Regions from separate parts of the Streptomyces chromofuscus genome, predicted to be linked through region 3. Evidence: riboswitches for the same ligand, from Rfam matches in the RefSeq annotation. Region 3 holds a riboswitch; each other region holds the start of a gene.
What was found. Region 3 has a riboswitch for cyclic di-AMP ahead of IPT68_RS21975 (C40 family peptidase). Riboswitches for the same ligand answer to the same signal wherever they lie in the genome.

Region 1 (6,984 bases), 1.3 Mb from region 3:
TGCGCGCCGGTCGCGCGCTCGGTGTGCAGCGCCGTGATCGCCCGCGCGCGCTCGCCGTCGCCGCGCGCCACCGCGTCCACGATCGCGCCGTGCTCCGTCCAGGACTCCACAGGGCTGACGGGCGCCTCGACGGCGTACATCCAGGCGATCTTGTGCCGCAGCTGGGTCAGCATGGCGATCAGGGCGGGGCTGCCGGAGGCCTGGGCGAGCGTCTCGTGGAACCAGCCGCCCAGGGAGCGCAGGTCCTCGCTGTTGCCGCGCCTGGCCCGCTCCTGGCCCAGCCGGACCAGGCCGCGCAGCACCTTCAGATGGGCCTCGGTGCGCCGCTGCGCCGCCCGGGAGGCGCCGAGCGGCTCAAGGAGCATGCGCATCTCCAGCAGGTCGGCGGCCTCCTGCTCGGTCGGCTCCGCCACGCACGCGCCCGCGTGCCGCCGGGTCACCACGAAACCCTCGGCCTCCAGGGTGCGCAATGCCTCCCGGACGGGGACGCGCGAGACGCCGTAGCGGCGCGCGAGGAGTTCCTCGGTGAGCCGGCCGCCACGCTCGTAGACACCCGCGACGATGTCGTCCCGGATCGCCGTGCACACCGAGTGCGCCGGAATACGCATGACCGACCTCCGCCTTAATCCCCATGAAACGTCGAGATCGACGTGTGTTCCGTGACTCTATTGCAATGAGCCGGGATTTCCGACGGCGGGCTGGAATCCATGGATTTTTTTTGGACATACAGACGCACGAAACGCCGAAAGCCCCGGCTCGTGAGCCGGGGCCCGCGGGAAGCGGAGCGATCCGCCGTCAGACGCTGACGCCGTGCGAGCGGAGGTAGGCGATCGGGTCGATGTCCGAGCCGTACTCCGGGGTCGTCCGGACCTCGAAATGCAGGTGCGCCCCGGTGACGTTGCCAGTGGCGCCGGACAGGGCGATCCGCTGCCCCGGGGTGACCGTCTGGCCCACCGAGACACCGATGGACGACAGGTGGCCGTACTGGGTGTACGTACCGTCGTTCATCTTGATCACTACTTGATTGCCGTACGCCCCGCCCCAGCCGGCCTCGACCACGGTGCCGGAGCCGACCGCGCGCACGAGTGTGCCGCTCGCGGCGTGGAAGTCGACGCCGGTGTGGCTGCCGGAGGACCACAGGGAGCCACCGGACCGGTAGCCGGTGGAGACGTAGGAGCCGGTGATCGGCGGGACATGGGCGGTGAGGCGCTTGCGCTCGGCCTCACGGGCGGCACGCTCCTCGGCCTCGCGCGCCTCCTTCGCCTGCTCCCTGGCGCGCTGTGCGGCGGCGGCCTCGGCCTTCTTCTCGGCGGCCGCCTTCGCCGCGGCCTGCTTCTGGGCGGCGGCCTGGGCGTCTATCTGCTCGGCGACCGAGTCGCCGATGGAGACGACCGGGAGCAGGCCGGTCTCCTCGGCCGCGGGCTCGGTGGCGAGCGCGGGAGCGGCCAGGGTGCCGATGACTCCGGTGGTGGTGAGCGCGGCGACACCCGCCGCGTGGGCGGTGGTGCGCTTCATCCGGCTGGGACGACGGTGCTTCCCGGTGGCGCGCGTGAACGCCATGTGGTGGCTTTGTCCTTTCCTTCCCTCTCGCCTACCGGGTTAGCTGACGGGTTCGGAGCAGGAAGGTCTCCTACGGACTCCCTCGCCGCGCGCGGGCGTCCGATTCACCCCAGGGACTTCATGGTTGGGTCCCCGGCTCCCCTGGCTCGCGCCGTACGGGGACTCGGCGATGACTGTCCGGTGCCGCGGGTGCGGCGCACTGCCTGACGGACAGCCCGGATGACGCTAAACGGGACATCTTCCGATCCCCAAACGAAGAAGGGCGTTTGTAGCGCATCCCACAGGTCAGACAGGCAACCTCTGCCTCAATTGGGACATTCCCATCGCTCAACCGGCACATCAAGGGGCCCTGGTGACGGATCGGTCACCAGGGCCCCTGCACGCGCGTGCCGCCGGTCTGCCTCTACTCGGCCGTCACGACGGTGACTTCGCCGATACCGAGGGCCTCGACGGGCTCCTTGATCTGCCCCGCGTCACCGACGAGCACCGTCACCAGACGGTCCACCGGGAAGGCGCTGACGACCGCCGCGGTGGCCTCCACGGTGCCGGTCGCGGCGAGTTGCTGGTACAGCGTCGCCTGGTAGTCGTCGGGCAGGTGCTGCTCGACCTGGTCGGCCAGCGTGCCCGCCACCGCCGCCGCGGTCTCGTACTTCAGCGGCGCCACACCGACGAGGTTCTGCACGGCGACGTCGCGCTCGGCGTCCGTGAGGCCCTCCGCGGCGAGCGTGCGCAGCACCGTCCAGAGGTCCTCCAGCGCGGGGCCGGTGTTCGGTGTGTCGACGGAACCGCTGATGGCGAGCATCGAGGCGCCGCTGCCGTCGGGGGCGGAGCGCAGTACCTGGCCGAACGAGCGCACCCCGTAGGTGTAGCCCTTCTCCTCGCGCAGGACGCGGTCCAGGCGGGAGGTGAGGGTGCCGCCCAGGCAGTAGGTGCCGAGCACCTGGGCCGGCCACACGCGGTCGTGCCGGTCGGGGCCCACGCGGCCGATCAGCAGCTGGGTCTGCACCGCGCCGGGCCGGTCCACGATGACGACGCGGCCGGTGTCGTCGGCGGTCACCGCCGGCACGGGCCGCGGCTGCCCCGGGGACCCGGTCCAGGCGCCCAGGGTGTCGCCGAGCAGGGCGTCGAGGTCGACGCCGGTGAGGTCGCCGACCACCACGGCCGTGGCGGTGGAGGGGCGGACGTACCGCTCGTAGAAGGAGCGTACGGCGGCGGAGTCGATCTTCGCGACCGTCTCCTCGGTGCCCTGGCGCGGGCGCGACATGCGCGAGGTCGCCGGGAACAGCTCCTTGGAGAGCTCCTTGGCGGCCCGCCGGGCCGGGTTGGCCAGCTCGTGCGGGATCTCGTCGAGGCGGTTGCGGACCAGCCGCTCGACCTCGCTGTCGGCGAAGGCGGGCGCCCTGAGGGCGTCGGCGAGCAGACCGAGGGCCTTGGGCAGCCGGGAGACCGGGACCTCCAGGCTCAGCCGGACGCCGGGGTGGTCGGCGTGCGAGTCGAGGGTGGCGCCGCAGCGCTCCAGCTCGGCGGCGAACTCCTCGGCGGAGTGCTTGTCGGTGCCCTCGGAGAAGGCGCGGGCCATGATCGTGGCGACGCCGTCCAGGTCGGCGGGCTCGGCGTCCAGGGGCGCGCCCAGGAGCATCTCGACGGCGACGACCTGCTGGCCGGGGCGGTGGCAGCGCAGCACGGTCAGGCCGTTGTCGAGCGTCCCGCGCGTGGGGGCCGGGAACGCCCAGGGGCGCGCCTCGCCCGCCTGCGGCTGGGGGTGGAAGTCCATCGTGGCGAGCTCGGTCACTGGGCCGCCTCCTCGGTGTCGTCGCCGCCGGCGGCCTGCGCGGCGTCGGTGTCGTGGGCCGGTGCGGCCTTGGTGTCGTGGGCCTCGGTGGCCGCGGCGGCGGGGGCCTGAGCTCCCTCCGTGGCGGCTGCCTCGGCTTCTTCGGCCTGCGCGGCCGTCGGCTCGTAGACGAGCACCGCGCGGTTGTCGGGCCGCAGGCGGGCCTTGGCGACCTCCCGGACCTCCTCGGCGGTGACTTCCAGGACGCGCTGGACGGCGGTGAAGGCGAGCTTCGGGTCGCCGAACAGCACGGCGTACCGGCACAGTTCGTCGGCGCGGCTGGCGACCGTGCCGAGCCGGTCCAGCCACTCCCGCTCCAGCAGGGCCTGCGCGCGCTCCATCTCCTCGGCCGTCGGGCCCTCCTCGGCGAACCGGGTGAGCTCCTCGTCGATGGCGGCCTCGATGACCGGCACCTCGACGTCGCCGGACGTCTTCACGTCCAGCCACCCCAGGGAGGGCGCCCCGGCCAGCCGCAGCAGGCCGAACCCGGCCGCGACCGCCGTGCGGTCCCGGCGTACGAGCCGGTTGTACAGGCGGGACGACTCGCCGCCGCCGAGGATGGTGAGCGCGACGTCGGCGGCGTCGCACGCGCGCGTGCCGTCGTGCGGGAGCCGGTAGGCGGCCATCAGGGCGCGCGCCGGGACCTCCTCCTCGACGACCTCGCGCAGCTCCCTGCCGATGATCTCGGGCAGCGAGCCGTCGCGCGGGGCGGGCTTGCCGTCATGGGCGGCGATGGAGCCGAAGTACTTCTTGATCCACTCGAGTGTCTGCTCGGGATCGATGTCGCCGACGACGGACAGCACCGCGTTGTTCGGCGCGTAGTACGTGCGGAAGAACTCGCGCGCGTCCTCCAGGGTCGCCGCGTCGAGGTCGGCCATCGAGCCGATCGGCGTGTGGTGGTACGGGTGGCCCTCCGGGTAGGCGAGGGCCGCGAGCCGCTCGAACGCGGTCCCGTAGGGGACGTTGTCGTAGCGCTGCCGGCGCTCGTTCTTGACGACGTCCCGCTGGTTCTCCATGGACTCGTCGTCGAGGGCGGTGAGCAGCGAACCCATGCGGTCCGCCTCCAGCCAGAGGGCGAGCTCCAGCTGGTGGGTGGGCATGGTCTCGAAGTAGTTGGTGCGCTCGAAGCTGGTGGTGCCGTTCAGCGAGCCTCCGGCACCCTGCACCAGCTCGAAGTGCCCGTTGCCCCTGACCTGGGCGGACCCCTGGAACATCAAGTGCTCGAAAAGGTGAGCCAGGCCGGTACGTCCCTTGACCTCGTGGCGCGAGCCGACGTCGTACCACAGGCACACCGCCGCGACCGGGGTCAGGTGGTCCTCGGAGAGCACCACGCGCAGGCCGTTGTCCAGGCGGTGCTCTGTCGCTGTCAGGCCGCCGGAGCCTGCCTCGGCTGTGGCCGTGTGACCCATGGGCATGTACGTCCCTTCGATCGCGGTGCGGTCGGGAAACCGCGGAATTTCCTGCCAGTCCTGCCACTGTATGCAAGCGTGCCGACCTGGTGTGAAGTTCCCGGAGCGCGTACGCCCTGAGCGAGAACCGGGTCGCCCTCCGCGAGGGCGTAGCCTGCGGAGCAGCGCGGGGCCGGGGGCCGACGTCGGGTCCAGGGTCCGCGTTGTCAGCGGCGCGGTCCACAATGGTCCCCGTCAGATGCCGTTGACGCTTCAGCAAGAGTGAGCCGCAGGGACCTGAGCGCCCCGTGGGCGAACGACCAGGAAACAGGAGGAGCCGGCAGCGATGGCCCGCCGCAGCACGAAGACCCCGCCGCCCGACGACTCGTACGAGGAGCGGATCCTCGACATCGACGTCGTGGACGAGATGCAGGGCTCCTTCCTCGAGTACGCGTACTCGGTCATCTACTCCCGGGCCCTGCCGGACGCCCGCGACGGTCTCAAGCCCGTCCACCGCCGCATCGTCTACCAGATGAACGAGATGGGCGTGCGCCCCGACCGCGGCTATGTGAAGTGCGCCCGCGTGGTCGGCGAGGTCATGGGTAAGTTGCACCCGCACGGCGACGCGTCGATCTACGACGCCCTGGTGCGCATGGCCCAGCCGTTCTCCATGCGCGTGCCCCTGGTCGACGGCCACGGCAACTTCGGCTCGCTGGGCAACGACGATCCGCCCGCCGCCATGCGGTACACCGAGTGCCGGATGGCCGAGGCCACGAGCCTGATGACGGAGTCGATCGACGAGGACACGGTCGACTTCGCGCCCAACTACGACGGCCAGGAGCAGGAGCCGGTGGCCCTGCCCGCCGCCTTCCCGAACCTGCTGGTCAACGGCTCGTCGGGCATCGCGGTCGGCATGGCCACGAACATGCCGCCGCACAACCTGCGCGAGGTCATCGCGGCCGCCCGCCACCTGATCAGGCACCCGAACGCCGACCTCGACGCGCTGATGCGGCACGTCCCCGGCCCCGACCTGCCCACCGGCGGCCGGATCGTCGGCCTCTCCGGGATCCGCGACGCCTACGAGACGGGCCGCGGCACGTTCAAGATGCGGGCGACGGTCTCCGTGGAGGAGGTGACGGCGCGCCGCAAGGGCCTGGTCGTCACCGAGCTGCCCTTCGCCGTCGGCCCGGAGAAGGTGATCGCCAAGATCAAGGACCTGGTCGGCTCGAAGAGGCTGCAGGGCATCGCCGACGTCAAGGACCTCACCGACCGTGAGCACGGGCTGCGCCTGGTCATCGAGATCAAGAACGGTTTCGTGCCGGAGGCGGTCCTGGAGCAGCTCTACAAGCTGACGCCCATGGAGGAGTCCTTCGGCATCAACAACGTCGCCCTGGTCGACGGCCAGCCCCTCACCCTGGGCCTGAAGGAGCTCCTGGAGGTCTACCTCGACCACCGCTTCGAGGTCGTGCGCCGGCGCTCGGAGTATCGCCGCGGCAAGAAGCGCGACCGGCTGCACCTGGTCGAGGGCCTGCTCACGGCCCTGGTGGACATCGACGAGGTGATCCGCCTGATCCGCTCCAGCGAGAACTCCGCGCAGGCCAAGGAGCGCCTGATCGAGCGCTTCGGCCTGAGCGACGTCCAGACGCAGTACATCCTGGACACGCCGCTGCGCCGGCTGACGAAGTACGACCGCATCGAGCTGGAGGCCGAGAAGGACCGGCTCACCGCGGAGATCGAGGAGCTCACCCGGATCCTGGATTCGGACGCCGAGCTGCGCAAGCTGGTCTCCGCCGAACTGGCCGCCGTTTCGAAGAAGTTCGGCACCGACCGGCGTACGGTCCTGCTGGAGTCGGCAGCCGCTCCGGTGTCCGCCGTTCCGCTCCAGGTGGCCGACGACCCGTGCCGGGTGCTGCTCTCCTCGACGGGACTGCTGGCCCGCACGATGAACGCCGAGCCGTTCCCGGAGGGCGCCGCCGCCAAGCGCGCCAAGCACGACGTGATCGTCTCGGCGGTGCCGGCCACGGCCCGCGGCGAGCTGGGCGCGGTGACCTCGGCGGGCCGGCTGCTGAGGATCAACGTCATCGACCTCCCCCAGCTCCCGGAGACCACCACGGCGCCGAATCTGTCGGGAGGCGCGCCGCTCGCCGAGTTCGTCTCCCTGGAGGACGACGAGACGGTGGTCTGCCTGACCACCCTCGACGAGTC
Region 2 (6,984 bases), 980 kb from region 3:
GCGTTCCCGTTCCTCGGCGTGCATCTGACGCGCGGCATCGACGGCGGCGTCCACGTGGGCCCCAACGCGGTGCCGGCGCTGGCCCGCGAGGGCTACGGCTGGGGCGTGGTCCGGCCTCGCGAGCTGGCCCGGACGCTGGCCTGGCCCGGAGCCTGGCGGATTGCGGGCCGGCACTGGCGGTACGGCGGCGGGGAGCTGTGGCGGTCGGTGTCGAAGGCCGCGTTCGCCAGGGCGGTGCGGCGGCTGCTGCCCGCGGCGACGGAGCAGGACCTGGTCCCGACGGCGGCCGGAGTGCGGGCCCAGGCGGTACTCCGGGACGGCACGCTGGTGGACGACTTCCTGATCCGGGAGGGCGCGCGGGCCGTGCACGTCCTGAACGCCCCGTCCCCCGCGGCGACGGCCTCCCTGCCGATCGGCCGCGAGGTGGCCCGAAGGGCCCTGATAGCACTGAGCCGCACATGACCCCCCAGTCACGCCCTCACCCGTCCACAGCCCCCGCCCACCCGGCCCCGCTCCTCGCCCCCGCGTCCGCGGCCCACGCGCCCGCATCCCACGCCGGCCCGGCCCCCGACCCGGCACCCGCGTCCACAGCCCACACCTGCCAGACCTCCACCCACACCCCTGCCCGTCATACTCCGGCCCTCCCCCTCCCCCTCGCGCCCGCGACCCGGCCCCGCCCGCCTCCGGCCCGCACCCCCGTCCGCGTCACCCCGCACCCCGTAACATCGAAGCCACTGTGTCTGACTCCCTGAACATTCCCGAAGCCTCCCACCCGACCCGTGACAGCGCCGTCCGTCGGCATCGGGCCAAGGGTGAGCCGCGCTTTCCCGACGGCCCCAAGGCCGACCCCGCCGGTTCGCACTTCGAGCGGCGGATCCGGAGTTTCCAGCCGCGGCGGAGCCGGGTGACAGCGGGGCAGGCGGACGCGTTGCAGCGGCTGTGGCCCAAGTGGGGTCTGGACATCGACGGGCGGCGGGTCCTGGATCTCGCCGAGCTGTTCGGCAACGACCACCCCGTCGTGCTGGAGATCGGCTTCGGCATGGGCGAGGCCACCGCGCGGATGGCCGCCGCCGACCCGGACACCAACATCCTCGCCGTGGACGTCCACACCCCCGGCCAGGGCAACCTGCTCAACCTCGCCGACCAGGCCGGCCTCGGCAACGTCCGGGTGGCCAACGGCGACGCCATCATCCTGCTGCGCGAGATGCTCACCCCCGACTCCCTCGACGGGCTGCGCGTCTTCTTCCCCGACCCCTGGCCCAAGAAGCGGCACCACAAGCGGCGGCTGATCCAGCCGGACTTCCTCACCCTCGCCGCGAGCCGCCTCAGGCCCGGCGGGATCCTGCACTGCGCGACCGACTGGGTGCCGTACGCCGAGCAGATGCTCGAGGTGCTCACCGCGCACACCGACTTCGAGAACACCCGGCCCGACGGAGGCTTCGCCCCGCGCCCCGACTTCCGCCCGCTCACCCGTTTCGAGGGGCAGGGGCTGGACAAGGGTCATGAGGTGAACGACCTGCTCTTCCGCCGTGTACCGCACGACGACCGGCGCGCGGACCGGCGGTGAAGGACCAGCGTCCGCGCGACGGTCGGCCGTAAAACCCTTCCCTCGTTCGACTCTCCCCTCGTTAGGGTCAATGCCGTGGCGATCAGTCCCCCGTATCCGACGAACCCCGGCGTTCCCGGCGGCCGCCCCCTGCTGCACGCGCACTGGTGGCAGAAGCGGTGGGTGCGGTACGGCGCGCTGAGCACGCTGCTCGCCCTGTCCGGCCTGGTGATCCTCGCCCTGGTCCGCGAGCAGACCGGCACCGAGGGCTTCCTGGTCGGCCTCGGCCTCGCGGTCCTCCCCGTGCCGCTGCTGACAGCCGCCTTCCGGTGGCTGGACCGGGTCGAGCCCGGGCCCTGGCGGAACCTGGTCTTCGCCTTCGCCTGGGGAGCGTGCGCGGCGGCGCTGATAGCCATCGTCGCGAACAGCTTCGCCACCCAGTGGATAGCGACCGCGACCGCCGACCCGACCAGCGCCGACACCTGGGGCGCCACGGTCATAGCCCCGGTCGTCGAGGAGTCCGCGAAGGCGGCCGCGATCCTGCTGCTCTTCCTCTTCCGGCGCCGCGACTTCACCGGGATCCTCGACGGCGTCGTCATAGCCGGCGTCACCGCCACCGGCTTCGCCTTCACCGAGAACATCCTCTACCTCGGCACCGCCTTCGGCACCGACCAGCTGGCCGGCCACAGCGGGATCGCCTCCGTGACCGCCGCTACCTTCTTCGTGCGGGTCGTCATGTCGCCGTTCGCGCACCCCCTGTTCACCGTGTTCACCGGCATCGCCTTCGGCATCGCCGCGCTCGCCGGGGAACGCCAGCGGCTGCGCCGGATCCTGCTGCCGCCGGCCGGGCTGCTGCTCGCGATGGGCATGCACGCCTTGTGGAACGGCTCGGCGACCTTCGGCGACTTCGGCTTCTTCGCGGTGTACGGCGGCTTCATGGTCCCCGCGTTCGGCCTGCTGACCTGGCTGGTGGTCTGGACGCGGCAGCGGGAGCTGCGGACCGTCCGCGAGGAGCTGCCCGCCTACGTCGTCGCCGGCTGGCTCTCGCCCGCCGAACCGTTCGCCCTCGGCTCGATGCGGGCCCGCCGCCTGGCCCGCGAGTACGCCGGCCACCACCTCGGCAAACCGGCCGCGCGGGCCGTCGCGCAGTACGAGGCGTACGCCACGTCCCTGGCCTTCCTGCGGCACCGGGGCCGCCGCGGCCGGGCCCGGACCGACTTCGTCGTGCGGGAACGCGAGCTGCTGAGGGAACTGTGGAACCGCCGTGAGATCGCCCGGCCGGCCCTGGAGTACGCGGCACGCGTGACCGCCCCGCCGATGCCGGCGATGATGCCGCCGGTGTACGGCTGGGCGCCGGCGCACGGGCCGACGGCGCCCTACCCGGTGTACAACCCGTACCGGTCGTAGGACTGCCGGTCGTAGGACACCACGTAGGACACCAGAGGGCCGCGGACAGCCGAAACCGGCAGCCCTGACGTCGGGGGGTTGCCGTCAGGACCGCCGGGGTTGGAGGGGGAACGCGTTCCTTAAGGGGTGAGGCCCTTGCTCTGCAGCCAGGCCAGCGGGTCGAGTCCGCCGCCGCCGGTGTGCACCTCCAGGTGCAGGTGCGCGCCGGTCACGTTGCCGGTCGCGCCCACGCGGCCGATGACCTCGCCCGTGGTGACCTTCTGGCCGACGCTGACGCCGATCGACGACTGGTGGGCGTACCAGATCTCGGTGCCGTCGTCGAGGGTCAGCACGGTCTTGTAGCCGTACGACCCGTTCCAGCCCGCCTCGGTGATGGTGCCGCTGTGCACCGCCTTGATCGGGGTGCCCGTGGGCGCGGCGAAGTCGAGGCCCGTGTGGTAACCGGACGACCACAGGGCGCCGGCCTGGCCGAAGGTGGAGGTGATGGTGTACGAGGAGGTCGGCAGCGCGTACTGCCTGGCCAGGGCGGCGAGCCGCTCGGCCTCGGCCTTCTTGCGGGCCTCCTCCTCGGCGAGGGCCTTGGCGGCGGCGGCCTTCTCCTCGGCCTCCTTCTCCGCCTTGGCCGCGGCCTCGGCGGCGGCCTTCTCGGCGGCGGCCGCGGCCTCCGCTGCGGCCTTGCTCTCGACCTGCTCCTGCTGCTGCTCGGCCTGCGCGATGATGCGGGCACGCAACGCCTCACCGGCGTCGGTGGTGCCCTCCGCGGTCTCCGCGGGGGTCGCGCCGAGGCTGCTGAGCGGGGCACTCGCGAGCTGGGGCTCGGTGGAGTCTGCGTCCTCGTCGTCGGACATCAGCGCGCCGACGGAGGGCAGGTCGGGCATGGAGATCGACACCGGCGGCTTGCCCGCGTTCGCACTGGCCATGCCGCCCGCGCCGACCGCGGCTATGACGCCGACGCCGAGAACGGTGGAGCTGCGGGCGAGTCCACCGCCGCGCTGCTTGCTGACACGGTGCCGACCGCGTACGGGGCGGATGGTCTCCGCAGTGGGATTCCACTCCTCCCACGGGCCCTCGTCGGTGCGCTGCGCGCCGTAGACGAACGTGTCGGTGCTGTCGGCGGCGCGCTGGCCAGGCACGAACGGGGCTTGTGGGGCAGGCCGGTTGGACGCCACGTGGGCGTACTCCTTTCCTTCCTTCTCGCCTACCGGGTTAGCTGACGGGTTCGGAGCAGGAAGGTCTCCTACGCGCGTAAACCAGCCGTACCACTACGGCGGCATACGCCCGATTCACCCCAAGGTGGTGGTTCCCCGGTTCCCTTGTGCGGCCGGTAAGGGCCTCGCGCGGGATTCGGCGCGTGCGCACGGAGCCGCCTCTTGTGACGGCTGGGACGACCGCGCTGCGTTATCGGACGTTAATAGAACCAGGGCCTGATTTCCAAGCCGTTCCACTTGATCATTAAGGTTTTCCGCCAGGACGTACGGGCCATCAACGACGAAAATCGGGCGAGTTGACCTCCGGTCAGGACCGTACCCATTTCTGACTGCATGTCAGTTGTCATGCGGAGGGCGTTTGTTCCATCACCCCTGGTGACGGTCGCCGGACGGCGAGCAGAGCCATGTCGTCGGTGGTGCCGCCCTCGCTGTGCCGGCGAACGTCTTCGGCCACCGCGCAGAGCAGTTCGGCGGGCCCGCCGAAGGTCCGGCCGGCCAGCCGGGCCGCCGGGTCGTAGAAGACGCCCCGGGCGTCCCGCGCCTCGGACAAGCCGTCCGTGTACAGCAGCAGCGTCGCGCCGCCCGGGAAGCGGGACTCCTCCGCGCGGTCCGGCCAGGAGGCCAGCTCACCCATGCCGAGCGGCAGCGCCGCCTGCCGGGCGGGCAGCGGGCGCACCGTGCCGTCGGCGTAGAGCATCAGCGGCGGCGGATGGCCGCGGTTGAGGATGCGGACGACACCGTCCTCGTGCGGGATCTCGGCGAGTACGGCGGTGGTGAACCCCTCGAAGGCGTCGATCGCGTCCCGTCGCGTGCCCTCGCGCGTCAGCGCCCGCTCCAGCCGCCGCGCCACCGCCTCCAGCGTCGCCTCGTGCTCGGCGGCCTCCCGGAACGCCCCGACGACCACGGCGACCGCCGCCACCGCCCCCATGCCCTTGCCGCGCACGTCCCCCACCACGAGCCGTACGCCGTACCGGCTGTCCTGCACCGCGTACAGATCGCCGCCGATGAAGGCATCCGCCTGCGCGGCCTCGTAGCGCGCGGCGACCTCGAAGCCGCCGATCCGCTCCATCGGCTCCGGCAGTACCGCCAGCTGGGCGGCCTCGGCGATCTCCCAGGCCGAATGGAGACGGGCGTGGCTGCGCCGGACGAGCCCGTTGATCAGCAGGGCGAGGGCGGCGACCGTCACCACGGTGACCTGCTCGGTGAGCGCCTCGACCTGGAGGAGGTCGCCGTACCGGATGTCCACCGCCATGCCCACGGCGACGGCGGCGACGCCGATGAGAAGCGTGGCCCGGCGGGAAAGAAGCGGTGCGGCGATCAGCGGGGCGGCGGTGAACAGCGGGGCGGCGCTGAAACCGCGGGGGGTGAGGTAGTCGTAGCAGCCGCCGATGACGACGAGCAGGGCGGGGAGGGCGCGGACGAAGGTGCGGGCGAAGAAGACCGGCCGTTCCTCGGTGGGCGGCTCGGGCGGCTCGGGGCGCGCGAGCGCGGGGGAGTCACGGGGGCGACCCGAGCCGGGAGCCCCGCCCTCGGGGAGCCCGCCGCCGGCTCCGGGGTACGGCCGCTCTCCTTCTGCCTCCGCAGGCCGCACTGTCCTCTCCCACCACGACGGTCACCGCACCTGTCCAGCGTTCCCGCAGTGGGCGCGCGGGACCAGCCCGGATGGGCCGACCGGATGAGGGGAGAGAGTGAGAGGAGAGGGCGAGGACCGGAAACGACTCGGGGCCGGAACCCATGATCTGGATTCCGGCCCCGGGCCTTCAGTAGCGGGGACAGGATTTGAACCTGCGACCTCTGGGTTATGAGCCCAGCGAGCTACCGAGCTGCTCCACCCCGCGTCGGTATGACACCAGTGTACGGCATGCGCGGGGCCCGACGCGCCACGGTTTCCCCCGACCCCCGCTGAGCAGGCGGTTTCCGGCCGGACGCCGGCTACGGGGGCCGGGTACGGGGGCCGGGGACCACCCGATTGACGGGTAGCCGGCCACCCGTTCTCGCGCGTTCATCCCAGCTGGGGGCGGCCGAGGGCGCGGGCCGTCGCGCGTCCGCGGACCCCACCAGCGCAGGAACGCGAGCGGTGGCCCCGTTGGTGCCGCACCGACCGCAGACCGAACAGGAGACCACCGTATGACCCAGGCCACGGAACGGACCGAGTTGCCCGAGCGGCTGGTCGAGCTGATCACCCACCACTTGGAAGTGCGGGTGGACCGGGACCGGCTGACGCCCGACGTGACCTTCGCGAGCATCGGCATGGACTCGCTGTCCCTGATGGAGCTGGTCGTGGCCGCCGAGGAGGAGTTCGGCATCGTGCTGCCCGACGAGGCGCTGGACCTCTCCCCCGCCTCCACCCTCGGTGACGCCGCCCGGGCCTTCCGCGATGCGGCCTGACGTCGCGGTCACCGGGCTCGGCCTGGTGACACCCGCCGGGCTGACCGCCGGGGACAACTGGTCGGCCCTGTGCCGGGGCCGCTCGCTGGCCGCCCCGGATCCCGAACTCGCCGGCCTGCCTGTCGACTTCTCGTGCCAGGTGACCGGGCTGGACGCCGAACGGGAGCTCGGACGTCCGCTCGCCCGGCGCATGGACGGCTTCCTGCGGTTCGCCCTGGTCGCCGCCCGGCGGGCGGTCGCCGACGCCGGGCTCGATCCGCTGACCTGGCGGGGCGAGCGGGTGGGGGTCGTCCTCGGGGTCGGCTCGAACAGCCTGAGCACGTACGTCACCGAGTTCGGCCACCTCAGCGCGGGGCGCCCGGAGCGGGTGTCGCCGCTCGCGCTGCCGCGCAGCGTGCCGAGCATGGCCGCCGGGGAGGTGTCCATCGACCTGGG
Region 3 (6,984 bases):
CGACGACCACCGGATGTTCCGCACCGGCGTACAGGCCGAGATCGGCCAGACCGAGCAGACCGGCGTCGAGGTCGTCGGCGAGGCCGCGGACGTCGACCAGGCGGTCACGGTCATCACCGCGACCCGGCCCGAGGTGGTCCTCCTCGACGTGCACCTGCCTGGCGGCGGCGGGGTCGAAGTGCTGCGCCGCTGCGCCGCGTTGATGTCCGACACCGAGCAGCCGGTCCGGTTCCTCGCCCTGTCCGTCTCGGACGCGGCGGAGGACGTGATCGGCGTGATCCGGGGCGGCGCGCGCGGATACGTCACGAAGACGATCACCGGCACGGACCTGGTCGACTCGATCTTCCGGGTGCAGGAGGGCGACGCGGTCTTCTCCCCGCGGCTGGCCGGCTTCGTCCTCGACGCCTTCGCCTCCACCGACGCCCCGCCGGTCGACGAGGACCTGGACCGCCTCACCCAACGGGAGCGGGAGGTGCTGCGGCTCATCGCCCGCGGGTATGCGTACAAGGAGATCGCCAAGCAGCTGTACATCTCCGTGAAGACGGTCGAGTCCCATGTCTCGGCGGTCCTGAGGAAGCTCCAGCTGTCCAACCGGCACGAGCTGACCCGCTGGGCGACGGCGCGCCGGCTGGTGTGAGGGCCGGGCGTCACACCACCCGGGTCGCCCCGGCGAACGGCATCTCGTCGATCGGGGCCAGGCGGACCGGCGCCGAGGGGTTGGGCGCGTGGATCATCTGGCCGTTGCCGACGTAGAGGCCGACGTGGCTGATGCCGGAGTAGAAGAACACCAGGTCGCCGGGGAGCAGTTCGGAGCGTGCGACGCGGCGGCCGGCGTCGATCTGGGCGTAGGTGGTGCGGGGCAGGGAGACCCCGGCGGAGCGGTACGCGGCCTGGATCAGCCCCGAGCAGTCGAAGGCGTTGGGACCGGTGGCGCCCCAGACGTAGGGACTGCCGAGCTTCTGGTAGGCGTACGAGACGGCTGCTGCGGCGCGCGAGTTGGGGGCCGTCGACGTGGCGGGCCCCGGGGCCTGGAGGGTGTCGCGGCCTGCCGTGGAGGCGCGCGAGGCGCGGTCGGTGCCGTCGTCCTGCGCGAGCCGCGCCCGCTCCTCGGCCGTCAGCCGGGACAGCAGACGCCGTGCCTCGTCCAGCTTGCCGGTGACGGTCGTCTTGTGCCGTTTCAGCTCGGCCTGCCGCGACTGGAGCGAGGCCAGTTCGACGCGTGCCGCGCCGCGCAGCTGTTCGATCTCCCGCAGTTGCCGGCGTACCCGGGAGACGGCGGCCGCCTGCCGGTCGCCGGCGCGTTCGGCGAAGGCGGCGCCGTCGAGGTACCGGTCGGGGTCGTCGGAGAGGACGAGCCGCAGGGCGGGGTCGAGGCCACCGTCCCGGTACTGGGCGGCGGCGTACGAACCGAGTGCCTGCCGGGCGGAGTTGAGCCGGTCCTCCTTGCGGGCCGCCTCGTCCTGGAGGGTCCCCAGCCGTTTCTGCGCCGCCTGGGCCTCCTCCTTGGCGCCGTTGTACTTCTCGGTGGCGACCTCCGCCTCCTGGTACAGCTTGTCCACCTTGGCCCTGACCTGCCCCGGCGTCAGCTGGGGCTCGGCGTGGCCGGTCCCGTCGAGGCCCGCGGCGGTCGCCGCGCCCGCGAGGGCGATCGTCGCCGCCGTGCGGGCCCTGGTGCCGTGGGCCGGGCGTGGTCGGGGCTTGCGGTGCGCTGCCACGTGGACTGCACGTCCTTTCGTACGACTCGGGCGACCGCCGTGTCCGTACGGCCACCGGGTGGACGTACGACCGCCCGGGGCGGTTGACGCGTCCGGCGGCGCCCCGCGCAGGGGAAGCGGGGCGCCGCCGGACCTTCTCGGCGGTGGTGCCCGGCTGCCGCCTTTGGCCAGGGCGGCGGTGGGGAGCCGGTCACCTGGTGGAGGACGCTAAGCCCGGGCGTGACGGCGCGGTGACGCCTTGTGCGGAAGTGGCGGCAGGGGACCGGTGGGTGACCGTATGTGACCGTGATCCCGGTCCGGGGCGGTCGCCTTGACGCAGGGCGATGACCGATGCGGCGATTTCCTGGGCGGATGTGGCCGCGAGGCTGCTATGGCGCGCATATATGCAGTCACCGTGCGGCCCGTACGCAGTCACCGTGTGCTCGACCGGGAGGTTCCGGGCAGCCCGTGGCCGCGGCCCGGTGCCGGGCGGCCCGGAACGCCCCCAGAAGGTCTCCGTACCCCCCTGCTGGGGCCTCAGTACCTCCTGATTAGGCTCCGGCCATGGACGTACTCATCCACCTCTTCGTCGGCCTGCACATCATCGGCATCGCCTCCCTCCTCGGTGGTTTCCTCACCCAGATGAAGGCGATGGGGGCCGGCACCGCGCGATTCGTCCCGGCGATGCTGCACGGCGCGCTGACCATGCTGGTCACCGGCGTGATCCTGGTCGGCCTGAACCAGGCCGACGACCAGCCCGTCGACAACATCAAGATCGGTGTGAAGCTGGCCCTGCTGATCGTGATCCTCGGCCTCGTCTACGTGAAACGGGACGACGAAAAGGTGGACAAGGGCATGTTCGGCCTGGTGGGGCTTCTCACCACGGCGAACGTCTTCATCGCCGTGCTCTGGACCTGACGTCCCGCCGTACGCGCGCGTGCCGCACACACCGCCGCACGCGCGCGTGCCCGTCGTTCGCCTCCCGGCGCCCGGTGTCAGGCCGGGCGGACGACGCTGTGGATGGAGGACTCGCCGTCGTAGTAGACCGACTCCTCGCGGACGTACGTGCCCGGCTTCGGAGCGTGGATCATCATGCCGTTGCCGATGTAGATGCCGACGTGGGTGACGTCGTCGTAGAAGAAGATCAGGTCGCCCGGCTGGGCGGCGGCGAGGGAGACCGTCGTGCCGGCGTTGACCTGGTCGTAGGTGGTGCGGGGCAGGCTGACGTCGGCGGCCTTCCACGCGGCCTGCGTGAGGCCAGAGCAGTCGTAGGAGTCGGGTCCGGTGGCACCCCACACGTACGGCTTGCCGATCTGCGCGCGGGCGAAGGCGAGCGCCTTCTCGGCCTTGGTGCCGTACGAGGAGTCCGACACGGAGGTGCCGGAACCGGACTCGGTGGTGGTCGACGAACCGCTGCCGGCCGACTCCTGCGTCTGCTCCTGGGCCAGCTCCTGCTCCTGCTGCGCCGCTTCCTGGCGTCGCTGCTCCTCCGCCTCCGCCTGCTGCCGGGCGAGCTCGGCGGCCTTGCGCGCGGCCTCCTCCTGCTTCTCCTTCTCGATCGCCGCGAGGCGGGCCTTCTCCTCGGCGGTCAGCTCCGACAGCAGGTCCCGCGCGTCGGCGAGCTTCTTCTGGACGGTGGCCTTCGCCGTCCGCAGCTCGTCCTGCGACTCGGTGAGCGTCGCCAGGCTCTCGGTGGCCTCCTGGCGCTTCTGCATCGTCGCCGACTGCTCGGTGAAGTACTCGTCGACCGCGCTCTTCTGATGGCTGGTCAGCCGGCCCATCAGCTGGGTCTGGTCGAAGTAGTCCTGCGGGGAGTCGGCGAGCAGGAAGGTGGCGGTGTCGGGGACGGACGCGCCGGTGCGGTACTGGGCGGCGGCGTACGCCCCCAGCTCCTCGCGCGCCTCGTTCAGCTTCTGCGTGCGCTGGGCGACGTCGTCCAGGAGCGTGTCGACGTGCTTGCGCTGCTTCGCGGTCCGCTCCTTGGCCGCGTTGTACTTCTCTGTCGCCGACTCCGCCTGGCGGTAGAGATCGTCGACCTTCTTCTCGACCTCTTCCAGGCTCGGCTTGTCGTCGGCCGAGGGTGCGGCGTTGGCGGTCTGGGAGAGCAGGGCCACGGAAGTCAGGGCAGCGGTGGCCAGGGCGGGGGTCCGTATGCCTGCTACCCGCGCGCCCGCGGGGCGCGACTTGCGGTGCGACGCCAAAGGAGGCGACTCCTTCCATCTGCCGCCTACCGGGTTAGCTGTCGGGTTCGGGCGGGTGGTTCGGAAGGGTTGCCCTACGGTCCGCTCCGGGTGGGAGCCGGCCGATTCACCCCAGGTTCGGTTGGGTCCCCGGCTCCGGCCGCCTGGGCGCACCGGACTCGGCGGAGGCCGCGCGGCCCGGCGACGTTCGCCGGTGGGGGTCGTGCGGCCTGACCGGCACGCTAGCCAACTCGTGTGGCCCCTGTGAAGGTTGGTGGGTGATATGCCCGATACATTTTCGTGACCTGCGGTCAGACGTCACGGCGCGCGTGAGATCGTGTTCGGACGGTGAGTGCCCGGTCGGCGTGGGGGCGGGGCAGGGCGTCCCGCGGGTGGCCCGCCTGTGACGCCCGTCTCCCTCCGGGACCTCGTTCCGCGTCCCGGCCCGGGGATGTTCTCGAGGAGGCCGCGGGTTGTCAGTGGGGCACCCTAGACTCGGAGAGCGATGAGCAGCCTCTTTGACGACAGCTTCCTGGCGGACCTCCAGGCCCCGCGGGCCCATGAGGAGCCTCCGCCGCCGCCCGAGGACGATTACGCTCCGGAGCCGGTTCCGGACGATCTGTTCGACGGGAAGTTCGACGTGCCCCGGGACCGGGACGCCTACTACCGAGACGGCGCCCATCGCCCCGCCGTGGACGCCGCCGCGCTCCTGGAAGGGCTGAACGACAACCAGCGCGCCGCTGTCGTCCACTCCGGCTCCCCCCTGCTCATCGTGGCCGGCGCCGGCTCCGGCAAGACGCGGGTCCTCACCCACCGCATCGCCCACCTCCTCGCCGAGCGGGGGGTGCACCCGGGCCAGATCCTCGCGATCACCTTCACCAACAAAGCCGCGGGCGAGATGAAGGAGCGCGTCGAGCAGCTCGTCGGCCCGCGCGCGAACGCCATGTGGGTGATGACCTTCCACAGCGCGTGCGTGCGCATCCTGCGCCGCGAGTCCAAGAGGCTCGGCTTCACCTCGTCCTTCTCGATCTACGACGCAGCCGACAGCAAGCGCCTGATGTCCCTGGTCTGCCGCGACCTGGACCTCGACCCCAAGCGCTTCCCGCCCAAGTCCTTCAGCGCCAAGATCAGCAACCTGAAGAACGAGCTGATCGACGAGGAGGACTTCGCCGCCCAGGCCGCCGACGGCTTCGAGAAGACCCTCGCCCAGGCGTACGCGCTGTACCAGTCACGCCTGCGCGAGGCGAACGCCCTCGACTTCGACGACCTGATCATGACGACGGTCAACCTGCTCCGCGCGTTCCCGGACGTCGCCGAGCACTACCGCCGCCGCTTCCGGCACGTCCTCGTCGACGAGTACCAGGACACCAACCACGCCCAGTACGCCCTCGTCCGCGAGCTCGTCGGCACCGGCGCGCACGACGAGGACGTACCGCCCGGCGAGGACGACCTGCCGCCCGCCGAGCTGTGCGTGGTGGGTGACGCCGACCAGTCCATCTACGCCTTCCGCGGCGCGACGATCCGCAACATCCTCCAGTTCGAGGAGGACTACCCGGACGCGACGACGATCCTGCTGGAGCAGAACTACCGCTCCACCCAGACGATCCTCTCCGCGGCCAACGCCGTCATCGAGCGCAACGAGTCCCGTCGCCCCAAGAACCTGTGGACGAACGCGGGCGCGGGCGCGCGCATCACCGGCTATGCCGCCGACACCGAGCACGACGAGGCGCAGTTCGTCGCCGACGAGATAGACCGCCTCACGGACGCCGGCGAGGCGAAGGCCGGCGACGTCGCCGTGTTCTACCGCACCAACGCCCAGTCCCGTGTCTTCGAGGAGATCTTCATCCGCGTCGGCCTGCCCTACAAGGTCGTCGGCGGCGTCCGCTTCTACGAGCGCAAGGAGGTCCGGGACGTCCTGGCCTACCTGCGGGTGCTGGCCAACCCGGAGGACTCGGTGCCGCTGCGCCGCATCCTCAACGTGCCCAAGCGGGGCATCGGAGACCGCGCCGAGGCGATGATCGACGCCCTCTCCCAGCGCGAGAAGATCAGCTTCCCGCAGGCGCTGAAGCGGGTCGACGAGGCGTACGGCATGGCCGCGCGGTCGACGAACGCCGTGAAGCGGTTCAACACGCTGATGGAGGACCTCCGCACGATCGTCGAGTCCGGCGCCGGACCGGCGACGATCCTGGAAGCCGTGCTCGAACGCACCGGCTACCTCGCCGAGTTGCAGGCCTCCACCGACCCGCAGGACGAGACCCGGATCGAGAACCTTCAGGAACTCGCCGCCGTCGCCCTGGAGTTCGAGCAGGAGCGAGGTGAGGGCGAGGCGGGCACGCTGGCCGACTTCCTGGAGCAGGTCGCGCTGGTCGCCGACTCCGACCAGATCCCGGACGAGGAGGACGGCGACGGCGTCATCACCCTGATGACCCTGCACACCGCCAAGGGCCTGGAGTTCCCGGTCGTCTTCCTCACCGGCATGGAGGACGGCGTCTTCCCGCACATGCGTGCCCTCGGCCAGACGAAGGAGCTGGAGGAGGAGCGCCGCCTGGCGTACGTCGGCATCACCCGCGCCCGGGAGCGGCTGTACCTCACGCGGTCGGTGATGCGCAGCGCCTGGGGGCAGCCGCAGTACAACCCGCCGTCCCGGTTCCTGGAGGAGATCCCGGCGGCGCACGTGGACTGGAAGCGGACGGGCGCCCCGGCGGCCCCCGCGGGCCCGGTCTCGGGCGTGGCGGCGTCCCTGTCCTCGTCCCGTTCGCGCTCCTCGGCGTCGGGCGCGTCCGGGTTCGCCACGCGGCGGACGACCGAACAGCCGGTGGTCGGGCTGGCGGTCGGGGACCGGGTGACACACGACCAGTTCGGGCTCGGCACCGTCATGGCGGTGAAGGGCACGGGCGCTAACGCGGAAGCGACCATCGACTTCGGCGACGCGAAGCCCAAGCGGCTGCTGCTGCGGTACGCGCCGGTGGAGAAGCTCTAGCGGTACGGGACCGGTCCGGGCCCTCTTGCAGGACCGCGGAAAACAAAACGGGGGGCCGGGGTCGGGGGTCCGCTGAGGGGCCTTCGCCCACCTGGTCGGAAGCGGGCTACGACGGGTCGAGTCCGTGGCT
Region 4 (6,984 bases), 3.6 Mb from region 3:
GTCAGGATCCGCCCGTTGCCCGCGATGACCTCGGTCTCCGGTCCGATGACCAGGTCCGGGTGGACGCCGTCCATCGTGTCCGGGTTGCCCGCCTTCCCGATCCCGGTGATCCGGCCGTCGCGGATGCCGACGTCGGCCTTGACGATCCCCCAGTGGTCGACGATCACCGCGCCGGTGACGACCGTGTCGGGCGTGCCGTCCGCGCGCGTGGCGCGCGCCTGTCCCATGGACTCGCGGATGACCTTGCCGCCGCCGAACACCGCCTCGTCGCCCGACAGTCCGGGCCCGCCGCTGCGGTCCTCCTCGATCTCGACCAGCAGATCGGTGTCGGCGAGCCGGATGCGGTCACCGGTGGTCGGGCCGAACAGGTCGGCGTAAGCGGCCCGCGAGATCTCAGGCATCGAGGGCACCTCCGGTCTCCCCGCGCAGTCCGGGCACCACACGGGCGCCCGCGAGGGGCACGAGTTCGACGTCGACGGGGATGCCGGGTTCGAAGCGTACGGCCGTGCCGGCGGCGACGTTGAGCCGCTTGCCGCGCGCGGCGGCGCGGTCGAACTCCAGGCCGGGGTTGGCCTCGGCGAAGTGGTAGTGGGAGCCGACCTGGACGGGCCGGTCGGCGGCGTTGAGCACGGTGAGGCGGGTGACCTCGCGGCCCGCGTTGTAGGCAATCGGGCCGTCGCCGAACAGGATCTCTCCGGGGATCATCGCGGGCCCCTCACACGATCGGGTCGTGGACGGTGACGAGCTTGGTGCCGTCCGGGAAGGTCGCCTCGACCTGCACGTCGTGGATCATCTCCGAGATGCCCTCCATGACGTCGTCCCTGGTGAGGAGTTCGCGTCCGGAGGCCATGAGTTCGGCGACGGTGCGGCCGTCACGGGCGCCTTCGAGGATGTGCGACGTGATGAGGGCCACGGCTTCGGGGTGGTTCAGTCGCAGCCCGCGGGCGCGGCGCTTCTCGGCAACGTCGGCCGCCACGTGGATCAGCAGCCTCTCCTGCTCGTGCGGGGTCAGTTGCACGTCCCACCTCACCTCCTCGCTCCGGGCCGTGCGGGGCCCGGTGGCCGCGGCCACCGGCAACGTCCCTGGTGGCGTGGAGGGGCAGGCTAGTCGGCACGAGTTTCGAGCACGTTAACCAAGCTGTGATCCGCGCGTCGCGGTGTCCTCGTGCCGCATGGTCCCCAACGCCCGCAGCCCGTCGCGGAGTACGTCGACCGGGGCGGGTCCGAAGAGGGACTGCTGAGCGAGGAAGCCCATCACGGCGGCGATCATCGTGCGGGCCACGTGGTCCGGGGCGACGTCCGGGCGCATCATCCCGGCGTCCTGGTAGCCCTCGACGATCCGCGACCAGGCCGCGCGCACCGAGACGTACCCCTCGCGCAGGAGGGCCGCCAGTTCCTCGTTGCGCAGGGTCTCCGTCCACACCTGGATCACGAGCCGCGGAAAGGCGGGCCGGCCGTCGACGGTCAGGTTCTCCCGGGCGGCGAGCGTCCGGCCGAGGACCGCGGCGACGAGTTCGTCCGGCGGCGGGGGCGGGCTCTGCCGTGCCGCCTCCTCGAAGGCCCCGCGGACCGAGTTGAGCACCTCGCCGACGATCGCGGCGATCAGTTCCTCCTTGCCGCTGAAGTAGCGGTAGACGGCCCCGGCGGAGAGATCCACCTCCTTGAGCACGTCCTGCATGGACGTGGCGTGGAACCCGTTGCGGGCGAAGCAGACGGCGGCGCCGTCGAGGATCTGCCGACGACGGGCGTCGAGGTGTTCCTGGGATACGCGGGCCATGCCCCCAAGCTAAAACGAACATTCATTCTTGACAAGTCGCCACCGCGGGCGCACGGTGGTGCGGAAGCAAAAACGAACGATCCTTCTTTTTGGATCCCACTCGAGGGGCACACCCATGTCCACGCCATCCGGCACGCACCCCACCCGCCCGGACCCCCGTCGCCTGATCGCGGTCGTCGTCCTCGCTCCGCTGCTCGTGGCCCTGGCGCTGTGGGCCTTCGCCTGGCCCGCCGCCCGCACCGCGCCCCGCGACCTCCCACTGGGTGTCGCGGGCCCGGCCGCCGCCACGGCGCAGGTCGAGCGGGGGCTGGCCCAGCATCAGGGCGCCTTCGAGATCCACCGCTACCCGGACGAGGCCGCCGCCCGGGAGGCCGTCGAGGACCGGTCGGTGTACGGCGCGATCGTCGTCACCGAGCGGGGACCCGAGCTGCTGACCGCGTCGGCCGGGAGCCCGCTGGTCGCACAGCTGCTGCGACAGGCCGCGTCCGCCGGGGGCGCCGAGCCCCGCGCGGAGGACGTCGTGGCGGCCCCCGAGAGCGACCCGCGGGGCGCGGCCCTCGGCGCGAGTGTGCTGCCGCTGGCGCTGGCCGGGATAGCGGCCGGCTCGGCCGTCTTCACCATCGGGCTGAGCGGCGTCCGCGCGGTGATCGCGCTGGTGGTCACCTCGGGTCTGGTCGGCGTCACCGTGGCCGCGATCGCGCACAGCTGGCTGGAGGTGCTCACCGGCGACTGGTGGGCGGAGGCGGCGGCCCTCGGGCTGTCCACGCTGGCGGTGAGCGCCGCGGTCGCGGGCCTGGCCGCGCTCATGGGCAAGGCCGGCGTCGGCATCGTCGCGGGTGTGCTGATGCTGCTCGGCAACCCGTTCTCGGGGGCGGGTTCGGCACCGCAGATGCTGCCCGAGCCGGCCGGGGCGATCGGCCAGTGGCTGCCGCCCGGCGCCGGGACGACGCTGCTGCGCTCGGTGTCGTACTTCGACGGAGCGGCGGCACTGGGCCCGGCGCTGACCCTCACCTGGTGGGCCGCGCTGGGGCTCGGGGCAGTGCTGCTGGGCAGCACGCTGAGGCCGCGTACGACCCACGCCGACGACACCGCGGCCGCCCCGAGGCCGGTGCCGGCCGGCTGACCCCGAACGCCGTGCGCCCCGCCGTAGCGGACGGGGCGCACGGCCTTTTGCCGCGCTGGGCTTGCCGCCCGGCGACTTGTTGCGGCTGCTTGCCGCCCGGCGGTTGCTCGCCGACTTCCTGTCTGCCTGCGACGTGGAGACGATCTGCCTCGGGCAGGCCGGATCGACCGCCGCCGTCCTGCTCGCCGCCGGCACCCCGGGCAAGCGATGCGCCCTCCCCGGCGCCCGGATGGCGCTCAGTCAGCCGGCGCTGCACGAGCCCGTCGAGGGACGGGCGAGTGATCTCGCGGTCCCGGCGGAGGAGCTGGCGTGGGTGCGCACCCGCCTGGAGGAGCTGCTCGTACGGCACACCGGGCGCACCCGTGCACAGGTCGGCGCGGACATCGAGCGGGACAGGATCCTCACGTCGCAGGAGGCCCTGGAGTACGGCCTGATCGACCGGATCGTCCCCGACCGCAAGGCCACCCGCCCGGCACCCGGCGAGCGGTGAGCCGCGGATGCTGCCGCCCGAGCTGCCGCCGCTGCCTGCCCTCACCCGCGCCGAGGGCGAGCTGATCGACCGTTACCTGGACGTCGTCGACCTGCTCAGCCGGATCAACCCGGCGCACGACGGCGACACGTACCGTGGACTGCGCGCCGCACAGGCGCTGGTGCGCAGGGCCGCCGAACTGCGCGACGCGCTCGCGCTGATGCACCAGCGGGGCGAGACCGAACTCCACGCCCGAACCCTTGCGCGGGCGCTGCGCGTGCTGGACGGCGAACGCCGCACGGCGCGGATCACCGTCCCACCGCGCTCGGACAGTTGAGGCACGGCCGGCACAGCCGCCGTCGCCGCGGACCGCAAGGCGACACGGCGGGACGTCCGGACAGCCGTCGACAGGGACCAAAAGGGCTACCGCCGTCCGATGGATCCTGACGTGCTGTTCCGGGGCCCTTGCGGTTGCGCGGCGAGACCTGCTTGCGGGCGGAACGCGACCTTCCGCCCCTGGTCCGGGGTGGCGCGGCGCCCTTGACACCTGTTCGCACACCAGACTGTCCACCCGAACGGGTGAGTGGTGAGTAACGCCACAAATCCCCGGTTGCGTTGGGATTTTCGGACTTGTGTAAGCCAAGATCCCTGACTGACGACAAGCCCCCGCCACCGCGGCGGGGCGGTCCGGGCGGACGCCGAATCCTGCCGCCGCCCGGATGACCGGTCGACAGGAGTGGATCGGCAGGAGTGGAGGACCCGAGCACGACGGGTCGCCGGAGCACACGTTCCGAGCGGCCCTTGGGGTGAAGCCGCGACACCGCGGCCGGGCAACTTCGCCAGCCCGAATCCGACAGGTCATCCTTCACAGGCGGCTGACGAAGGGTTGCGCATGACCGCGCTCAATCGTGTCCCGTCGCTCATGGCCCGCGCCGGTACGGCCTCGGCCCTCACCCTCGCCGCGGTGGGCGGCTCCGTCGTGGCTCCGGGCTTCGCCCCGGAGGCCGCGGCCGCCACGCCGGCGACGAAGGCCCTCCAGGTCGCGGCCTCGAAGAAGGGCTCCCCGTACAGGTGGGGCGCCACCGGTCCGCGCCGGTTCGACTGCTCCGGCCTGACGCTGTACTCGTACAAGAAGGCGGGCAAGAAGCTGCCCCGCACGGCCGCTCAGCAGTACAACAAGACCCGTCACATCTCGGCGAGGAGCCGCAAGGCCGGCGACCTCGTGTTTTTCCACTCGGGGTCGAACGTGTACCACGTCGGGATCTACGCCGGTAAGGGGAAGATCTGGCACGCCCCGAAGACCGGGGACGTGGTGAGGCTGCAGAAGATCTGGACGAAGAGCGTGTGGTACGGCCGCGTCAAGTAACCCTTGGGGGCGGTGGTGGCGCCCCTGACGCGCCGCCGCCGTCCCGGCCCCTGACGCGGGCTCAGGCCGCGTCCCGCCTCCCGTGGCGGGGCGGCGGCACCCAGCACCGTCAGCGCGGCGCCCGTGCCGCCCTCCAGGGCGCGAGCGGCCTGCGGCCTGCCCAGCAGCAGCCGTCATGCCCTCGGCGGCGCCGGCTCCCGGCCGGGCAGCCACCGCTCAGCAGGGCGCCGGACCATCCGACCCGGCAGGGCGTCGGTCCGACACCGCCCCACGCGGGTGCGTCGCCGGCCCGCGGCCAACGAGAACGCGCAGACCCTCCAGCGGCAGAGGCTGCGCTCAGCAGGGCGCCGGACCATCCGACCCGGCAGGGCGTCGGTCCGACACCGCCCCACGCGGGTGCGTCGCCGGCCCGCGGCCAACGAGAACGCGCAGACCCTCCAGCGGCAGAAGCTGGGCCCGCTGGCGCAGGGGCTGGGCGGCGGTGGGATCCCCGGTCTGCGGCGCCGACCGCGACACCGGGGACGCCGTGGTGTGCGCGCCGGTCGGTGCGGGCTCGGGATGAGGGTCGTACCGGAGCTGGTGGCGCGTACGGCGGCCACGCCGGTCTGGGTGCCCCCGCTGTCGGCGGCTCGGTGCGCCGGACGATCTCGATCCCGCACCACTCCGGCGAGACGGCCCCCACGCCCTGCTCCACAACGCCTCCGCCGCGCCCAGCGGCCCGCACCCGGCCGGAGAACGGCCGACGCCCGGCCCGGAAGCGGACGATGCCCACTCCGAGGCCGACGACGCTCGGCCGTGGACGACGACGCCCGGCCCGGAAGCGGCCGGCGCCCGGGCCGGGAGCCGACGACGTCTGACGCGGTGGCCTCCGAGGATTGGCCCGAGGGCGACAATGCCCCCCTGGCCCGGAAGACGACGACTCCTGACCCGACACCGGCGACGCCCACCCCGGCACACTGACCCCGCTCGCCGGCGGCCTAAGTCTCCTGCTGGCCCGCCAGCGGGATCGGTCGTGCCGGTACCGTCCACGGCAGCTCGATGGAGACCGTCTTGCCCCCCTCACGGGTCGGGCGGACTCTCAGACGGCCGCCGCACTCGGCGGTCAGCCAGCGGATGATGACCAGACCGCGGCCGTTGTCCTGCTGGACGGCGGCCGGGAGCCGCTTCGGGAAACGGGGGTGACTGTCGGTCACGCCGATGCGAAGCTGCTCGTCGCGGTCGAGCTCCATGGCGACCGTGAAGGTGGGCGACTGACCGAGGGTGTGCTGGACGGCGTTGGTGGCGAGTTCGGAGACGATGAGCCGGATCGTGTCGGCCGCCTCCGTCTCCGGCGGCAGTCCCCATTCCGCCAGGGTGCTGACGACGTAGGTGCGGGCGGCGGAGACCGAGGCGGGATCGCTCGGCAGGGTGACGGATGCTTCCAGGTGGTCTGCCATGGCGACGTCGTCCCTTTCCCACGGGACCGCAGTCCGACACGGAGCGGATGGTTCGAGTACGGTCCCGGACTGGTGCTTCTTCGCCAGACTGCCACTCACGGACCGGTAGCGGTGGCGATCCACCAAGATATGCATATATCTGTCGCTCGAAGCGGTGAACTCTGCGACGGCAGAGCGTATTTGGGCGGCTCGGAGGGAGTAGGGAGTAGCCCATGCAGCACGGTCCCGCGGTTCGCCGCCGGAAACTGGGCGCCGAATTGCGCACACTGCGAGGCCGCGCGGGCCTCACAAGCGGTGAGGCGGCCCGCCTGGTGGGCTGGCACCAGTCGAAAGTGAGCCGTATCGAGACCGGCGCGAGCGGCGTGAAACCCGCCGACGTCCGGTTACTCCTGGACGCCTACGGGGTGGACGACGCCCAGCTCAGGGACCTCCTGCTGGCCTTGGCGGGTTCCGGCGGCGGCCACGGCCGGGACCACTGGTGGCACGCCTACAAGGGGGTGCTGCCCCCCACCTACCGGGACTTCATCAGCCTGGAGTCGCAGGCCGGCGCGATGCGCACGCTGGAGACCTCCGTCGTCCCGGGCCTGCTCCAGACCCCCGAGTACGCCCGCGCCGTGACCCGCGCCGCGGTGGAGGGCGTCGACGAGGACCGTCTGGACGCCCTGGTGGAGGTACGTCTGGCCCGGCAGGACGTGCTGCGTTCGCAGCCGCCGCTGACGCTGAGCGCGGTGCTCGACGAGGCGGTGCTGCGCCGGGAGGTCGGCGGCCCCGAGGTGATGGCGCGCCAGCTGGAGCGGCTCGTGGAGGCCGCGC

Region 1: it holds a riboswitch for cyclic di-AMP, as region 3 does, so the genes downstream of both, IPT68_RS27690 (M23 family metallopeptidase) here and IPT68_RS21975 (C40 family peptidase) in region 3, are expected to answer to the same signal.
Region 2: it holds a riboswitch for cyclic di-AMP, as region 3 does, so the genes downstream of both, IPT68_RS17390 (M23 family metallopeptidase) here and IPT68_RS21975 (C40 family peptidase) in region 3, are expected to answer to the same signal.
Region 4: it holds a riboswitch for cyclic di-AMP, as region 3 does, so the genes downstream of both, IPT68_RS05360 (C40 family peptidase) here and IPT68_RS21975 (C40 family peptidase) in region 3, are expected to answer to the same signal.

What each region holds. Positions count from the first base shown of each region.
Region 1 covers NZ_CP063374.1:6,139,141-6,146,124, reverse strand. The annotation lists gene IPT68_RS27695 (GntR family transcriptional regulator) at 1-608, opposite strand, end outside; gene IPT68_RS27690 (M23 family metallopeptidase) at 796-1,560, opposite strand; cyclic di-AMP (ydaO/yuaA leader) riboswitch at 1,574-1,739, opposite strand; gene IPT68_RS27685 (M16 family metallopeptidase) at 1,964-3,352, opposite strand; gene IPT68_RS27680 (M16 family metallopeptidase) at 3,349-4,800, opposite strand; gene IPT68_RS27675 (DNA gyrase/topoisomerase IV subunit A) at 5,126-6,984, shown strand, end outside.
Region 2 covers NZ_CP063374.1:3,861,512-3,868,495, forward strand. The annotation lists gene lhgO (L-2-hydroxyglutarate oxidase) at 1-462, shown strand, start outside; gene trmB (tRNA (guanosine(46)-N7)-methyltransferase TrmB) at 749-1,567, shown strand; gene IPT68_RS17385 (PrsW family intramembrane metalloprotease) at 1,643-2,953, shown strand; gene IPT68_RS17390 (M23 family metallopeptidase) at 3,073-4,122, opposite strand; cyclic di-AMP (ydaO/yuaA leader) riboswitch at 4,134-4,313, opposite strand; gene IPT68_RS17395 (PP2C family protein-serine/threonine phosphatase) at 4,505-5,752, opposite strand; tRNA gene IPT68_RS17400 (tRNA-Met) at 5,926-5,999, opposite strand; gene IPT68_RS17405 (phosphopantetheine-binding protein) at 6,289-6,549, shown strand; gene IPT68_RS17410 (beta-ketoacyl-[acyl-carrier-protein] synthase family protein) at 6,539-6,984, shown strand, end outside.
Region 3 covers NZ_CP063374.1:4,840,478-4,847,461, forward strand. The annotation lists gene IPT68_RS21960 (LuxR C-terminal-related transcriptional regulator) at 1-637, shown strand, start outside; gene IPT68_RS21965 (C40 family peptidase) at 648-1,715, opposite strand; gene IPT68_RS21970 (hypothetical protein) at 2,259-2,612, shown strand; gene IPT68_RS21975 (C40 family peptidase) at 2,690-3,895, opposite strand; cyclic di-AMP (ydaO/yuaA leader) riboswitch at 3,904-4,069, opposite strand; gene pcrA (DNA helicase PcrA) at 4,380-6,854, shown strand; gene IPT68_RS21985 (M23 family metallopeptidase) at 6,961-6,984, opposite strand, start outside.
Region 4 covers NZ_CP063374.1:1,195,933-1,202,916, forward strand. The annotation lists gene IPT68_RS05325 (urease subunit alpha) at 1-401, opposite strand, end outside; gene IPT68_RS05330 (urease subunit beta) at 394-705, opposite strand; gene IPT68_RS05335 (urease subunit gamma) at 716-1,018, opposite strand; gene IPT68_RS05340 (TetR/AcrR family transcriptional regulator) at 1,130-1,777, opposite strand; gene IPT68_RS05345 (ABC transporter permease) at 1,893-2,900, shown strand; partial or broken gene IPT68_RS05350 (ATP-dependent Clp protease proteolytic subunit) at 3,028-3,390, shown strand; gene IPT68_RS05355 (hypothetical protein) at 3,398-3,706, shown strand; cyclic di-AMP (ydaO/yuaA leader) riboswitch at 4,056-4,258, shown strand; gene IPT68_RS05360 (C40 family peptidase) at 4,262-4,735, shown strand; partial or broken gene IPT68_RS05365 (YbaB/EbfC family nucleoid-associated protein) at 5,147-5,233, shown strand; gene IPT68_RS05370 (ATP-binding protein) at 5,713-6,171, opposite strand; gene IPT68_RS05375 (helix-turn-helix domain-containing protein) at 6,384-6,984, shown strand, end outside.